DNA from 2 places in the Nocardia arthritidis genome. Region 2 is predicted to be linked to the other one. Evidence: riboswitches for the same ligand, from Rfam matches in the RefSeq annotation. Region 2 holds a riboswitch; the other holds the start of a gene.
The links. A riboswitch is a leader RNA that binds a small molecule or an ion and turns the genes downstream of it on or off. The one in region 2 is predicted to bind glycine.
Positions count from the first base shown of each region.

Region 1 (7,516 bases), 970 kb from region 2:
ACCGCCGTGGTCAACGCGCTGACCAAGCCGTAAACCGCGCACACACCCGCCGCGCGCCCTGGACAACCCATATCCGTAAGTCTACACTTACGGTTCGTGGAGGCTTACCGAGACAAGGCGCTCGACGCGCTGGGCGACCCGACCCGGCGGGCGATCTTCGAGCGGCTCGGCAAGGGCGCGTGCGCGGTCGGCGAACTGGCGAGCGAACTGCCGGTGAGCAGACCGGCGGTATCGCAGCACCTCAAGGTGCTCAAGGAGGCCGGTTTGGTGATCGACGAGGCGATCGGCACCAGGCGGGTGTACCGGCTGAATCCGCAGGGCATCGACGCGCTCCGGGCGTACTTCACGCAGTTCTGGTCGACGGCCATGTCGGCCTTTCAGCAACAGGTGAACCAGCGAGAAAAGGACCAGCAATGACACAGCAGTTGAGCGACAAGGAGATTCGCGTCGAACTCACCGTCGACGCTCCGCCCGAACGGGCATACGAGGTGTTCACCACGGGCATCGACAGCTGGTGGCCCCGCGGCCATCACATCGGCAAGGGACAGCTCGCCGAGGAGGTCGTCGAACCGCGCGCGGGCGGGCGGTGTTTCGGCCGCGAGGCCGACGGCACCGAATGCGCATGGGGCACCGTGCTGGTGTGGGATCCGCCGCGCCACTTCGCCTTCTCCTGGGAGATCGGCCTGGATTGGCAGCACGATCCGGATCCGGCACGGGCCAGCCGGGTCGATGTCACCTTCGAACCGCTCGAGCCCGGCCGCACCGCGGTGACGCTGGTCCATTCGGAATTCGAGAACCACGGCAAGGGCTGGGAGGCCATGCGCGACAGCGTCGGCGGCGAGGGCGGTTGGCCCGGTATGGCGAACACCTACGCCGAGGCGGTGGCCGCCTGAACGTGAGCGTTCCGGCGCACGGAAGGGAAGCCGCGCGCCGGAACACGATTCACTCCGTGTAGGCGTCCAGCGGCGGGCAGGAGCAGACCAGGTTCCGGTCGCCGTACGCGCCGTCGATCCGGCGCACCGCGGGCCACACCTTGGCCCGCGCGTGCCCGAGACCCCTTGGGTAGACGGCGGTTTCGCGGCTGTACGGGTGGTCCCATTCACCCACCAGGCAGGCCGCGGTGTGCGGCGCGCCGCGCAGCGGGTTGTCCTCCGCCGGCCAGACACCGGTGCCAACCTGATCGATCTCCTTGCGGATCGCGATCATCGCATCGATGAAATCGTCCAGCTCGGCCAGGTTTTCGCTCTCGGTGGGCTCGACCATCAGGGTGCCCGCCACCGGGAAGCTCATGGTGGGCGCGTGGAATCCGTAGTCGGCCAAGCGCTTTGCCACATCGTCGACGGTGACGCCGGTCTGCTTGGTGATCTCGCGCAGATCCAGGATGCACTCGTGCGCGACCATCCCGTTCTCGCCGGTGTACAGCACCGGGAAGTGCTCGTCGAGCCTGCGCGCGATGTAGTTGGCCGAGGCGATCGCCGAGAGGCTGGCCCTGCGCAGGCCGTCGGCGCCCATCATCCGGATGTAGGCCCAGGTGATCGGCAGGATCGAGGCCGAACCGTACTTCGCCGCCGAGACCGCGTGCGAATCCCGCTCCAGCGGATCGCCGGGCAGGTACGGCGCCAGATGCGCGCGCACCGCCACCGGGCCGACGCCGGGCCCGCCGCCGCCGTGCGGGATGCAGAAGGTCTTGTGCAGGTTCAGGTGGCTGACGTCGCCGCCGAATTTACCCGGACGGGCAAGTCCGACAAGGGCGTTCAGATTCGCGCCGTCGACGTACACCTGGCCGCCCGCCTCGTGCACCAGCGCGCACAGCTCGGCCACCTCGTGCTCGTACACGCCGTGGGTGGACGGGTAGGTGATCATGATGCAGGCCAGCCGGTCGGCGTGGTCGGCGATCTTGGCGCGCAGGTCGTCGAGGTCGACATCGCCGTTGTCGCGGCACTTCACCACCTCCACCCGCAGACCGGCCATCGCCGCCGACGCCGCGTTGGTGCCGTGTGCGCTGGACGGGATGAGGCAGGTGTCGCGGTGCGCGTCACCGCGATCCAGGTGGTAGCGGCGGATGGCAAGCAGGCCCGCGTACTCGCCCTGGCTGCCCGCGTTCGGCTGCAGGCTCACCGAATCGTAGCCGGTGATGGCCGAAAGCCAATTCTCCAGGTCCGCAATGACTTTCAGCAGGCCGGGGGCGTCGTCGACCGGCGCGTACGGATGCACCCGCGCGAAGCCGGGCCAGGTGATGGCCTCCATCTCCGCCGTGGCGTTCAGCTTCATCGTGCAGGAACCGAGCGGAATCATGCTGCGGTCCAAGGCGATATCCTTGTCCGAGAGCGAACGCAGATAGCGCAGCATCGCGGTCTCGGTGTGATACCGGGTGAACGCCGGATGGGTCAGGAATTCCGAGGTCCGGGTCTCGACCACCGCGCCGGCCTCCGGCGGGCCGGAAGGCACTGTCGCGCCGAAGGATTCGAGTACGGCCGCGACATGCGCCGCGGTGGTCGCCTCGTCGCAGGCGACGCCGACGTGATCGGCGTCCACCAGCCGCAGGTTGATGCCGCGCGACTTCGCCTTGGCGACAACGGCTTCCGCCACGCCCGGCACCTGGACCAGCACCGTGTCGAAGAAGTTGTCGTGCCGCACCGCCTCGCCGAGTCCGCTCGCGATGGCCGCGGCGTGCCCGTGCACCCGGCGCGCGATGGCACGCAACCCGTCGGCGCCGTGGTAGCTCGCGTACATGGCGGCGACGATGGCCAGAAGTACCTGTGCGGTACAGATATTCGAGGTGGCCTTCTCGCGCCGGATGTGCTGCTCACGGGTCTGTAGCGCGAGGCGGTAGGCCACATCGCCGTCGGCGTCCACCGAAACGCCGACCAGGCGGCCGGGCAGCTGCCGCGCATGCGCCTGGCGCACCGCGAGATAACCGGCGTGCGGGCCGCCGAAGCCGAGCGGCACACCGAAACGCTGTGTGGTGCCGAAACATACGTCGGCGCCCTGTTCACCCGGCGGCGTGATCAGCGTCATCGCAAGCAGATCCGCGCCCACCGCCACCAGCGCGCCGCGCTCGTGCGCCGCCGCGATCACCGCGGTCCAGTCGACGACGCGGCCGGACGCGCCCGGCGTCTGCACCAGCACACCGAAGAATTCACCGTCCGGCAGGCCGCCATCGGCCAGCTCGGCCTCGACGATTTCGATGCCGAGCGGTTCGGCCCTGGTGTACAGCACCGTTTTGGTCTGCGGGAACAGGTCGGTGTCGATCACCAGCCGCGCCGACTTGGATCGCCCGGCCCGCCGCAGCAGCGTCATCGCCTCGGCGGCCGCGGTGGCCTCGTCGAGCATGGACGCGTTCGCCACGTCCATACCGGTCAGGTCCGAGACCATGGTCTGGAAGTTGAGCAGCGCCTCCAACCTGCCCTGGCTGATCTCCGGCTGGTACGGGGTGTAAGCGGTGTACCAGGCCGGATTCTCCAGCAGGTTGCGCACCAGCACCGGCGGGGTGAGGGTGTCGTAGTAGCCGAGCCCGATCATCGAGGTGGCGACGGTATTGGCGTGTGCGAGGCCGGCGAGTTCGGCGAGCACCTCGTGTTCGGTCGCCGCGGGTGGCAGCGCGGCGAGTCCGGAGCCGTCCAGGATGGTGGCGGGCAGCGCGGCGGCGGCCAGCTCGTCGAGCGAGCCGACGCCGACCACGGGCAGCATCGTGTCGAGTTCGGACCGGTCGGGTCCGATGTGGCGGTCGGCGAAGGAACGGGTCACGGCAGCTCCCAATGGTCGGGCGGGTCGACCGCAGGGGTCGACGGGTACCAGCCCTCCCCCTCTGTCGTGGGCGCCTGAGAGATTCGGGAGCTATCCCTTTCCCCATGGGCGGGCGACTCCGCATATGCTTGCGGGCCACCGCTTTCCAGAGGCGTCGAAGTCCGCACGGTCCCTGTTGCCTGAGAGATTGACGGGGAGGTGCTGCTCCTTCGGCGCCCGGACTTCTTGTGGAGGTCCGGAACTCTCCCGCGCGACGTACGACGCACCGCCAGTTTATGCCGAGCGTCCGGAATTCCACTCGCTCGGGGCAACCTGTGTCGCGTGCGTCACTGTATTTTTCCGTCGGATGCCGAGGTCCGCCCGAAGCGCCGCAGCACCTCCCACGCCGTTCACCCGCCATTCCAACGACGCCGAGACAGCGATTCAAATCGGCAGACCGTCGCGCAGGCGCAGTGCCGCCGTGACGATCGCACTTGCCTGGATCGCGACCAGCCGCTCCACCGGCACCGGCTCGCCCGGCGCGCGCCGCTCGATCTCGGCGCACCAGCCGTCGAAGATAGCCCCGAATCGCGCGCGCTCCGTGACCGCCGCGGTGCTGCCCTCGGCGATCAACCCGTCGAGCAGGCGTAGCAGCAGGCCGCCGAGCCGCAACCGGAACATGCCGAGCCAGGAGTACTCCTCGGTGAATGCCTCGCCGCGGGTCGCGAACCGATCCTGGTCCGGCGCGGCCTCTTTCACCTCGGCGATGCCGGGCAGCGCGGTCACCATGGCGCGCGCCGCGCGCTCGAACGGGCTGGCGCCGGTCAGTTCCGCGGCGACGCCCACCAGCACCGCGCCGCCGACCCGGGCCAGCTCGCGATACGCGGCGGCGCATTCGGCATTGACCTCGCGCAGCACCCGATCGGTTGGGGTGTCATCGGTGATCCGTGCGTCCAGGAATAGCGGCACCTCGCAAACCAGCACGGCCGCACCGTATTTCGCGCCGTAGTCGCGGCAGCCGCCGCCACCGAGCGCGGCCACCGGCTCCACTCCGGCGGCGACCAGCGTCTCGGCCATGGTTTCGAAGGTCGGCACCTGGTAGACGCCGGTGGTCCACCGTTTGGCGCCTGGCGCGTCAGGATCGCCGCCGTGCACCGGAATCCCGGACGCGGTCAGCAGTTCGGTGAGCTCGGCCCAGTACGACTCGTCCCCGCCCGAGGTGTAGAAGAAGCCGCCACCGAAATCGGAATTGTGCAGCGAGGCGATCAGCGCGGGCCGGACCTCGTCGATCAGCGTCATCAGCGCCCTGGTCTCGGGCAGCGGCGCACCGATCGTCGCACCCCGCCAGACCACCGGGAACGCCCATTCGGGCTGTTCGGTCACCGGGGGCCGGTAGAACTCGCGCGCCAGCCGGGTGCGGGTGAGCGGCCCCGCGAACCAGCCCTCGTTCAGCCGGGTGCCATCCGGATCGACGCACGGTACGAAATACCAGGTGGCACCGAGCGTCAGCGCCTCGTCGGCGATCATTCTGCCGAGCAGATGCCGGATGGTGGCCATGCCGATCGGCTCGTTCGGATGCGGATTGCCGAAGACCGCGATCCGGCGCTCCCCCGAGCCGACGCGGACCGAGCGGATCGGATCACCGTTGCGGGACGTGCCGATCTCGGCGACCGCCACCCGGCCCGGATACGCGAGCGCCAGCTGGTCGATGTAGGCATTCAGCTCGTCCACCGTGGGAAACGATCCGATGCGGTCCACCGATCCGGCGATCCTGCCGACTTCGTCCAACCCGGTCATCTCGACCCTTCAGATAATTCTGTTATTTTAATAATGACGTTATCACGCTTCGCTCGAGCGCACCGGCGAACAGGGCGCATCAACGGATAATGTGATTACTTGAATAATCGCGTTATCATAACTCGATGCGACGTGCCGAGATAACGGAGAAGAATCGAAAAGCGTTGATAGACGCGGCAATCGCCGACATCGCCGAACACGGCTACCAGGCGGCGCGGCTGGGCGCGCTGGCCGAGCACGCGGGTCTCACCACCGGCGCGGTCTATTCGATCTTCGGCAGCAAACGGGCCCTGCTGGTGGCCGCGACCAGGCAGCTGGTGACCGAATTCCACGCGACCCTCGAACCGCTCGCCGATCCGGCGCTCTCGCTCACCGAGGTGCTGCGCGGCTACGCGGCCGCGATGCTCGGGCACACCGGAACGAGCCGCGCCAGGAAGCGCTTCACCTTCGAACTCGAATCGCTGACCGCCGCGCTGCGCGACGACGAGTTGCGCGCCGAGCTGGAATCCCAGTCGCCGCAGGCGATTCCGGCGCTGACCCGACTGCTCACCGATCGCGTCATCGATTCCGGCGCCACGCCGACGGATGCGCACACCACCCCCGAGCAGGCCGCGCGGCTGGCGGCGGCGGTTCAGGCGCTACTATCCGGCTTCGCGCAGCACTGCATCGTCACGCGCTCCGAAATCGACCACGACTACGCAGCAGAGAGCGCGGTCGCACTGACCGCGCTCATCGACTGAATTCCCTTGTGCCCATTATCTTGTGCCCAGCGCAGTTAGCCCGTCTTACGGTTCATCCGCGCCTTGCGCCGGTAGGCCAGCTCGTCCTCCGGGCGCTCGGTGGCCACGGAGGCCCGCTCGGCCGGGAAATTGGCGATGGCGCCGGTCAATTCGCGCATCGCACCGCTGACCGCGATACCGAAGACGCCCTGCCCGCCCTGCAGTAAATCGACGACCTCCTCTGGCGAGGTGCACTCGTACACCGAGGTGCCGTCCGAGAACAGCGTGATACCCGCCAGATCCTGTACGCCGCGGCTGCGCAGATGGTCCACCGCGATGCGGATGTTCTGCAGTGAAATGCCCGCGTCCAGCAGCCTTTTCACGATCTTCAGCACCAGGATGTCCTTGAACGAGTACAGCCGCTGGCTGCCCGAACCCGCGGCCCCGCGGATCGACGGCACCACCAGACCGGTACGCGCCCAATAATCGAGTTGCCGGTAGGTGATCCCGGCCACCTGGCATGCGCTTGGGACGCGGTAGCCGACCAGATCGTCGGGCACCGAGTCGTCCGGGAACAGGCCTGGCTGTACCTCAAAGCCCTGCGATTGCTCTGCCACTGACCACTCCCTTGCTTCGCCGACGCCTAGCCTCATCGATGACCCGGCTCCGTGCCGACCACGTATCGGTAGTCGAAAACGGACGTGGCCCAACTGTCGAGATTACTCCCCTCGATTGTCCTGGGAGCGGCATCATCCGACCAAACGCGACGCGCGGTAAAAGTCTAGACCCTTGCTTGAGAGCTTGTGCATTTCGCCTGGAGCCCGCGCACCGGACCGGAATCGGGCGAGCGCGGAGCCGTAAACAGCACCGCATCCCGGCACGGTGGCCGGGATGCGGTGTGGCGGCGGACTAACTGTCGGTCGCCTTGAAGTCGTCCGGGGAGACCGATTCCAGGAACTCCTTGAACTTCTCCACCTCGTCCTCGCGCTCGTCCGGCATCACCAGCCCGGCCTCCTCCAGCACCGGCTCCTCGGCATAGATCGGGCAACCGACCCGCAAGGCGATCGCTACCGAATCCGACGGCCGCGCCGAGACATGCAGATCGTTCTCGAAAACCAGATCCGCGTAGAAGGTGCCCTCTTGCAGATCGACGATCCGCACCTCCTTGAGGGTGTGCCCCAGCTCGGTGATCAGGATCTTGATCAGGTCGTGGGTCAGCGGGCGGATGGGGGTCACCCCCTCCTGCTCGAGCACGATCGCGGTCGCCTCGGCCT
Region 1 covers NZ_CP046172.1:4,594,212-4,601,727, reverse strand. The annotation lists gene F5544_RS20750 (VWA domain-containing protein) at 1-33, shown strand, start outside; gene F5544_RS20745 (ArsR/SmtB family transcription factor) at 97-417, shown strand; gene F5544_RS20740 (SRPBCC family protein) at 414-893, shown strand; gene gcvP (aminomethyl-transferring glycine dehydrogenase) at 943-3,690, opposite strand; glycine riboswitch at 3,904-4,006, opposite strand; gene F5544_RS20730 (M14 family zinc carboxypeptidase) at 4,171-5,523, opposite strand; gene F5544_RS20725 (TetR/AcrR family transcriptional regulator) at 5,649-6,263, shown strand; gene F5544_RS20720 (MerR family transcriptional regulator) at 6,299-6,895, opposite strand; gene F5544_RS20715 (bifunctional nuclease family protein) at 7,152-7,516, opposite strand, start outside.
Region 1: another riboswitch for glycine. It lies ahead of gcvP (aminomethyl-transferring glycine dehydrogenase); the one in region 2 lies ahead of glyA (serine hydroxymethyltransferase).

Region 2 (7,516 bases):
AGTCGCGCGGCAACAGCTTTCTGCGGCACGCCAGGGCGAAGGTGCTGGGCGGGTGCTCATCACACAATTCGTGTATCGCGTTCTGGCCGCCCGCCGAAGGGCTCGACGAGTGGGCGGCCATGGGCGCCAAGGGTTGGAGCGCGGCCGAGGTGCTGCCGTACGTCGCCCGGCTCGAAAACAACGACGCCCCAGGCGATCACCACGGGCGCGGCGGCCCGGTGCGGCTGCGCGATATCCCGCCCGCCGATCCGTGCGGGGTCGCCGTGCTGGAAGCCGCGGCGGCCGCCGGGCTGCCGACGGTCGAATTCAACCGCGGCGCGACGGTGCGCAACGGCGCGGGCTGGTTCCAGATCAACGCGGACGAGGACAACACCAGGATGTCGTCCTCACACGCGTATCTGCATCCGATCCTCGGTTCGCGGCCCAATCTCGTTGTGCGCACCGGCTATTGGGTCAGCGAAATCCTGTTCGACGAGGCGCGCAACGCGACCGGCGTGCGATGTCTGCGGCCCGACCTCACCGGCTACGACACGGTGTCCGCGCGCCGCGAGGTGATCGTCACCGCGGGCGCCATCGATACGCCGAAGTTGTTGCTGCTCTCCGGAATCGGACCGGCCGAGCATCTGCGGGAGATCGGCGTGCCGGTGCGGGTCGACGCGCCCGGCGTCGGCTCGAACCTCGACGATCACGTGGAGGGGTTGGTGTTCTGGGCGGCCGCGCGGCCGATGGTGACCACCTCGACACAGTGGTGGGAGATCGGGATATTCGCGACCACCGACGAGGCGCTGCGGGTGCCGGACATCATGATGCACTACGGCAGCGTGCCGTTCGATATGAACACCGTGCGCCACGGCTATCCGACCACCGACAACGGATTCTGCCTGACCCCCAACGTGACTCAGGGCCGCTCGCGCGGCACGGTCCGGTTGCGCAGCCGCGATTTCCGGGACCGGCCCCGGGTGGACCCGCGCTACTTCACCGATCCGGACGGCCACGACGAACGGGTGATGCTGGCCGGAATCCGGTTGGCGCGCAAGATCGCCGGGCAGGCGCCGCTGCGGGCGTGGATCGCCGAGGAGTTGGCGCCCGGACCGGATGCGGTGACGGATGACGAACTGCTGGATTACGTTCGGGCGACGCACAACACCGTCTACCATCCGGCGGCCACCGCGCGGATGGGCGCCGCGGACGATCCGATGGCGGTGCTCGATCCCGAACTAAGGGTGAAGGGCGTCGCGCGGCTGCGGGTGGTGGATGCCTCGGCCATGCCGAAACTGCCCGCGGTGAACCCGAATATCACGGTGATGGCGATGGCGGAGAAATGCGCCGATCTCATCCGCGGCGGCTGAACTTATCGGCGGTGGCCGAAACCTGGGACCTATCAGGGCCGGGAGTGATCGAGGTGCGGCGGCGACCTCCGCTTAGAATGGCGTTGTCATGGCGAAACAGGATCTCGAGGAGAGCGGGCGGACCGCCGCGGTGCAGTCCGTCGACCGCGCGCTGCTCGTCATGGAGATCATCGCCAAACTCGGCCAGGCCGGTGTCACCGAGATCGCCGCCGAACTCGGCGTGCACAAATCCACCGTTTCGCGGCTGGTCGCCGTGCTGGAATCGCGGGGGTACGTCGAGCAGCTGTCCGAGCGGGGCAAGTACCGGCTCGGGTTCTCGATCGTCCGGCTGGCCGGATCCACCAGTGCGCAGGCCGATCTCGTCGGGCAGAGCCAGGGCGCGTGCAACGCGCTCGCGGCCGAATCCGGCGAGACGACGAATATCGCTGTGCTGGACGGTGATCGGATCATCAATATCGTCGAGGCGATCGGTCCGGGTTCGATCGCGCTGCGGTCCTGGGTGGGTCAGAGCTGCCCGGCGCACGCGACCTCGAGCGGCAAGGTGCTGCTGGCCGCGCTGGAACCGGCGGCGCTGCGCAAACTCGTCGGGACCAAGCTGGCCGGGTACACCGCGAACACCGTCACCAGGGTGACCGACCTCACCGCGGAGCTGGCGCGGGTGCGGCAGCAGGGCTGGGCCGGGGTGCGCGAGGAGTTGGAGATCGGGTTGAACGCGGTCGCCGTGCCGGTGTACGACAGCAGTGGTTCCGTCGTTGCGGCGCTGAGCGTTTCGGGCCCGTCCTATCGGCTCGGGCCGGAGAAGTTCGCGCGCACGGCCGAGTTGGCCCGCGCGAGCGCGGCGGGGATCAGTCGCAGGCTGGGTTATCTGGGTTGAGCGCCGCGTTGACAAGGGGTGTGACCCCGGCAATACTGAGTTGCGCATCGAACAATTGTTGCGTTTTACGCAACAATTGGAACTGATACGCCGTAATTGAATACAATATACAGCCGTTCAGCCGCGGCGAGAGATCTCCACTCCGGTGGAGAGCCGAAGGAGCAACATCCTCCCGGGAATCTCTCAGGCCCAGTATCGCCGCGGACAGGCAACTCTGGAAAGTAGTGCGCCACAAGCGTACTCGCCGACGGGGCAAGCGCGATCGCCGCGCGAATCTCTCAGGCCATTGGACAGAGCGGGAGGAGCCGAAACCCCACGCATCCGCGTAGACGAAAGGCTCCCCATGGCCGAACCAGCATCCGCCGTCCATTCGCAGCTCGACCAGCCGCTGCGCGAATTCGACCCGGCAATGGCCGAATTGGTCGACCGCGAAATCGACCGCCAGCGGCGCGGCCTGGAAATGATCGCCTCGGAGAATTACGCGCCGCTCGCCGTCATGCAGGCGCAGGGCACGGTGCTCACCAACAAATACGCCGAGGGCTATCCCTGCCGCCGCTACTACGGCGGCTGCGAGCACATCGACGAGATCGAGGCGCTGGCCATCCAGCGGCTGCGCGCGCTGTTCGGCGCGGAATACGCCAACGTGCAACCACATTCGGGTGCGCAGGCCAATGCCGCGGTGATGCACGCGCTGCTGCGGCCCGGTGACGCCATCCTCGGGCTCGCGCTGGATCACGGCGGCCACCTGACGCACGGCATGAAGATCAACTTCTCCGGGCGGCTCTACGATGTCGCGGCCTACCATGTGCGGGCCGAGGACCAGTTGATCGATATGGCCGAGGTGGCGCGGTTGGCGCGCGAGCACCGGCCGAAGCTGATCGTCGCGGGCTGGTCGGCCTATCCGCGGCACCTGGATTTCGCCGAATTCCGGCGCATCGCCGACGAGGTCGGCGCCCACCTGATGGTGGATATGGCGCATTTCGCGGGCCTGGTCGCGGCCGGGCTACACCCGTCCCCGGTGCCGCACGCGCACGTGGTCACCTCGACAACGCATAAGACCCTCGGCGGTCCGCGCGGCGGATTCGTGCTCGCCACAGCGGAATTGGCGAAGAAGCTGGATTCGGCGGTGTTTCCGGGGCAGCAGGGCGGGCCGCTGGAACATGTGATCGCCGCGAAGGCAGTCGCGTTCAAAATGGCGGCCGAACCGGCATTCCGTGAGCGGCAGGAGCGCACGTTGACCGGCGCCCGGATCCTGGCCGACCGATTGCTTGCGGCCGACTGCCGGGACGCGGGTATCGGCCTGGTGAGCGGCGGCACCGATGTGCACCTGGTGCTCGTCGACCTGCGCGCCGCCGAACTGGATGGCAAACAGGCCGAGGATCTGCTCGCGGAAATCGGAATCACGGTGAACCGCAACGCGGTTCCCTTCGATCCGCGACCGCCGATGGTGAGCTCGGGGCTGCGCATCGGCACCCCGGCGCTGGCGGCGCGCGGCTTCGATCCGGACGCGTTCACCGAGGTGGCCGACATCATCGCGGCCGCGCTGTGCCGCACCGAGCCCACCGGAGCGCTCGCCGCCCGGGTAGACGCACTGGCGCAACGTTTTCCGCTCTACACCGGACTGCGGGGCCCGGCGTGACGATCAGCGTCTTCGACCTGTTCCGGGTCGGCATCGGGCCGTCCAGCTCGCACACCGTCGGGCCGATGCGGGCCGCGGCGGCCTTTGTCGACAGGCTGAAATCGGCTGGGCTGCTGCATGATACGGCCACCATATCGGTGGAGCTGTACGGTTCGCTCGGGGCGACAGGGCACGGGCACGGCAGCGTCGAGGCCGTACTCGCCGGGCTCGCGGGGGAGCGGCCGGAGACGGTCGACCCGGACGTGGTGCCCGCCATCGCGGCCCGCGTGCGCGAGACGGGGCGGCTGCCGCTCGGCGGGGTGCACCCCATCGCCTGCGCCATCGACGACGTCGTGCTGCTCGGCGGCACCAAGCTGGCATTCCACACCAACGGAATGTTGTTCCGCGCCAAGGATATCGATGGCCGGGTCCGGTTCGAGCGCACCTATTATTCGATCGGCGGCGGGTTCGTGCTCGACGAGGACGAGATCGACCGGCCGGTCGCCGCATCCGTCGCGGTGCCGCATCCGTTCCATACCGCCGACGAACTGCTCGCGCTCACCCGCGCCACCGGACGGTCCATCGCCGAACTCGTACTGGTCAACGAAATGTCTTGGCGCGGTGCGGATCAGGTGCGCGGCGAGTTGCTCGGCATCTGGGATGTCATGCGGCAGTGCGTCGATCGCGGTATGACGGGCACCGGCGTGCTGCCCGGCGCGCTGCGGGTGCGGCGGCGCGCGGCGGCGCTGCACGAGCGGCTGTGCGCCGAATCCGACGAGCGCGATCCGCTGCGCGCGATGGAGTGGGTCACCCTCTATGCCATGGCGGTGAACGAGGAGAACGCCGCGGGCGGGCGGGTCGTCACCGCACCGACCAACGGTGCGGCGGGCATCGTGCCCGCGGTGCTGAACTATGTCCGGCGATTCGTCACCGACAGCGATGCCAGCGTCGTCGAATTCCTGCTCACCGCGGGCGCGATCGGCCAGCTGATCAAGGAGAACGCCTCGATCTCCGGCGCCGAGGTCGGCTGTCAGGGCGAGGTCGGTTCGGCGTGCGCGATGGCCGCGGCCGGACTCGCCGCCGTCCTCGGCGGCACGCCCGAGCAGATCGAGAACGCCGCCGAGATCGGCATCGAACACAATCTCGGCCTCACCTGCGATCCCATCGGCGGTCTGGTGCAGATCCCGTGCATCGAGCGCAACGGTATCGCCGCGGTGAAGGCGATCACGGCGGCGCGCATGGCCGTGCGCGGCGACGGCAGGCATCACGTCTCGCTGGACAAGGTGATTCAGACCATGCGCGCCACCGGCGCCGACATGCTCGACAAATACAAGGAGACCTCCCGCGGCGGCCTGGCCGTCGCCGTCGTCGAATGCTGACCGCCGTCCGACGTGACGGATCGCCGTGCTGGAATAGCGATCAGGCCGTCGAATCGGGAGGATTTCGCATGCGCGCAGCCGTGGTGACGCGGTTCGGGCCCGCCGCCGAGGTGGTGCGGGTTCGGGACTACGAGCCGCCCGCGCTCGGCGCCGGTGCGGTCGCGGTGCGGATGCTCGCGGCGGCGATCAACCCGTCGGATCTGGTGACCGTCTCGGGCGCCTACGCCTCGCGCACCGAATTGCCGCTGGTGCCCGGCTTCGAAGGTGTCGGGCGGGTCTGCGGCGTCGGGCCGGGTGTCACCACGGTGGCGGTGGGCGACCGAGTGCTGCCCATCGGAAGTGCGGGTGCTTGGCAGCAGGTGAAGACCACCGAGGCGCGCTGGTGTTTTCGCGTGCTGCCGGACCTGACCGACGAACAGGCCGCGCTGTCCTATATCAATCCGCTGACCGCAGTGCGGATGGTCAGCGAATTCGCGCTGCCCCGCGGCGCGCCCGCCGTGGCGGTGAACGCCGCGGGCTCGGCCATCGGCGGCATGCTGGCGCGGCTGCTGAACCGGCACGGGATCCGGCCGGTCGCGCTGGTGCGCGGCGACGCCGACGGACCGGGAACCGCCGGACCCGAATGGGCCGGTGTGCTCAGCACCCGGGAACCCGGTTGGGAGCGGGAGCTGATCCGGCTGACCGGCGGCGGACCCGAGATCGGCTACGACGCGGTGGGCGGCGCGGCGGGCGACGTGCTTATCGCGACGCTGCGGCCCGGCGGCAGCCTGGTGCATTACGGGCTGCTGTCGGGTCGGCCGCTGTCGGCTCGCCGCCCCGACGTATCCATCGTGCTGTACCGCCTGCGTGATTGGGTGCACCGGGCCGGACATGGGGAATTGCAGTCGGCCTTGGACGAGGCGGGCCGACTGGTTCTGGACGGCACTGCCGCCTCGACCGTGCAGGGGACATTCCCGCTCGACGACGTGCGCTCGGCGATCCTGACGACCCAGCGATCCGGCGGGCGGGGAAAAGTGTTGCTGCTGCCCTGATTACAGTCACACGCTTACTATCGGCGCATGCGTATCGCTGCGGCACAGGCTCGGCCGGCCTGGCTCGATTCAACGGCCGGAACGAAACTCGTGATCGAATGGTTGACCAGGGCCGCCGGGCAGGGGGTCGAGCTGGTGGCGTTTCCGGAGACCTTCCTGTCCGGCTATCCGATCTGGTTGGCGCCGTTGGATGGGGCGCGGTTCGACGATCCGGTTCAAAAGGCCGCTTACGCTTACTATTTGGATGCCGCGGTCGAGCTCGACGGACCGCAGTTGGCGACCATCCGGGCGGCGGTCGGCGACCTCGGGGTGTTCTGCTATCTCGGCATCACCGAGCGAGTGCGGGGCACGGTGTACTGCACGCTGGTCGCGATCGACCCGGTTCGCGGCGTGGTCGGCGCACACCGCAAGCTCATGCCGACCTACGAGGAACGCCTCGTGTGGGGGATCGGTGACGGAAACGGTTTGCGCGCGCACGATTTCGGCGGGTTTCGGGTGAGCGGACTGTCCTGCTGGGAGAACTGGATGCCGCAGGCCCGGCACGCGCTGTACGCCGACGGCGCGACCCTGCACATCTCCACCTGGCCGGGTTCGGTCCGAAACACCAGGGATATCACGCGTTTCGTCGCGCTGGAGGGCCGCGTTTACTCCCTCGCCGCGAGCGCGGTCCTCGAATACGCCGATGTGCCAACCGATTTCCCGTTGCGCGCCGAACTCCTCGCGCTGGTCGAGCCGGCGGGCTACGACGGCGGATCCGCGATCGCGGGCCCGGACGGCCGCTGGCTCGTCGAACCCGTGGTGGGCGCGGAGCAGCTCGTCGTCGCCGATATCGATCCGGCCGAGGTGGCAAGGGAGCGCCAGAATTTCGATCCCGCCGGTCACTACTCCCGGCCGGACGTATTCACGGTGACCGTCGACCGCAGGCGCCGGAACCCGGCCGTATTTCTGGAGGATTAGGCGTACCTCCGCCTTCGCTGCGGCCATGCGCGGGTCTGCGGACGACTTCGTCGACAGCGCCCATTAGGCGATCCCCTTGGGTGGCAGCCGAACTCGGCCGCCACCCAAGCGTGGTCAATTCCCCTGCGCGGCAGCGGAGACATCCTGCCATTCGCGCCACTGCGCCAGCCGGGACTCGTAATCCGCTGTGGCGATGATCAAGGGCGCGGTGCCGAGGAACAAACGCAGCGGCGGCTCATCGGCGTCGACTACGGTCAGGATCGCGGTGCTGGTCGCGGTCGGATCGCCGGGGGTGAACCGGGTCCGCT
Region 2 covers NZ_CP046172.1:5,565,071-5,572,586, reverse strand. The annotation lists gene F5544_RS25040 (GMC family oxidoreductase) at 1-1,349, shown strand, start outside; gene F5544_RS25035 (IclR family transcriptional regulator) at 1,438-2,223, shown strand; glycine riboswitch at 2,341-2,431, shown strand; glycine riboswitch at 2,432-2,527, shown strand; gene glyA (serine hydroxymethyltransferase) at 2,567-3,862, shown strand; gene F5544_RS25025 (L-serine ammonia-lyase) at 3,859-5,220, shown strand; gene F5544_RS25020 (zinc-dependent alcohol dehydrogenase family protein) at 5,289-6,251, shown strand; gene F5544_RS25015 (carbon-nitrogen hydrolase family protein) at 6,279-7,208, shown strand; gene F5544_RS25010 (SDR family oxidoreductase) at 7,323-7,516, opposite strand, start outside.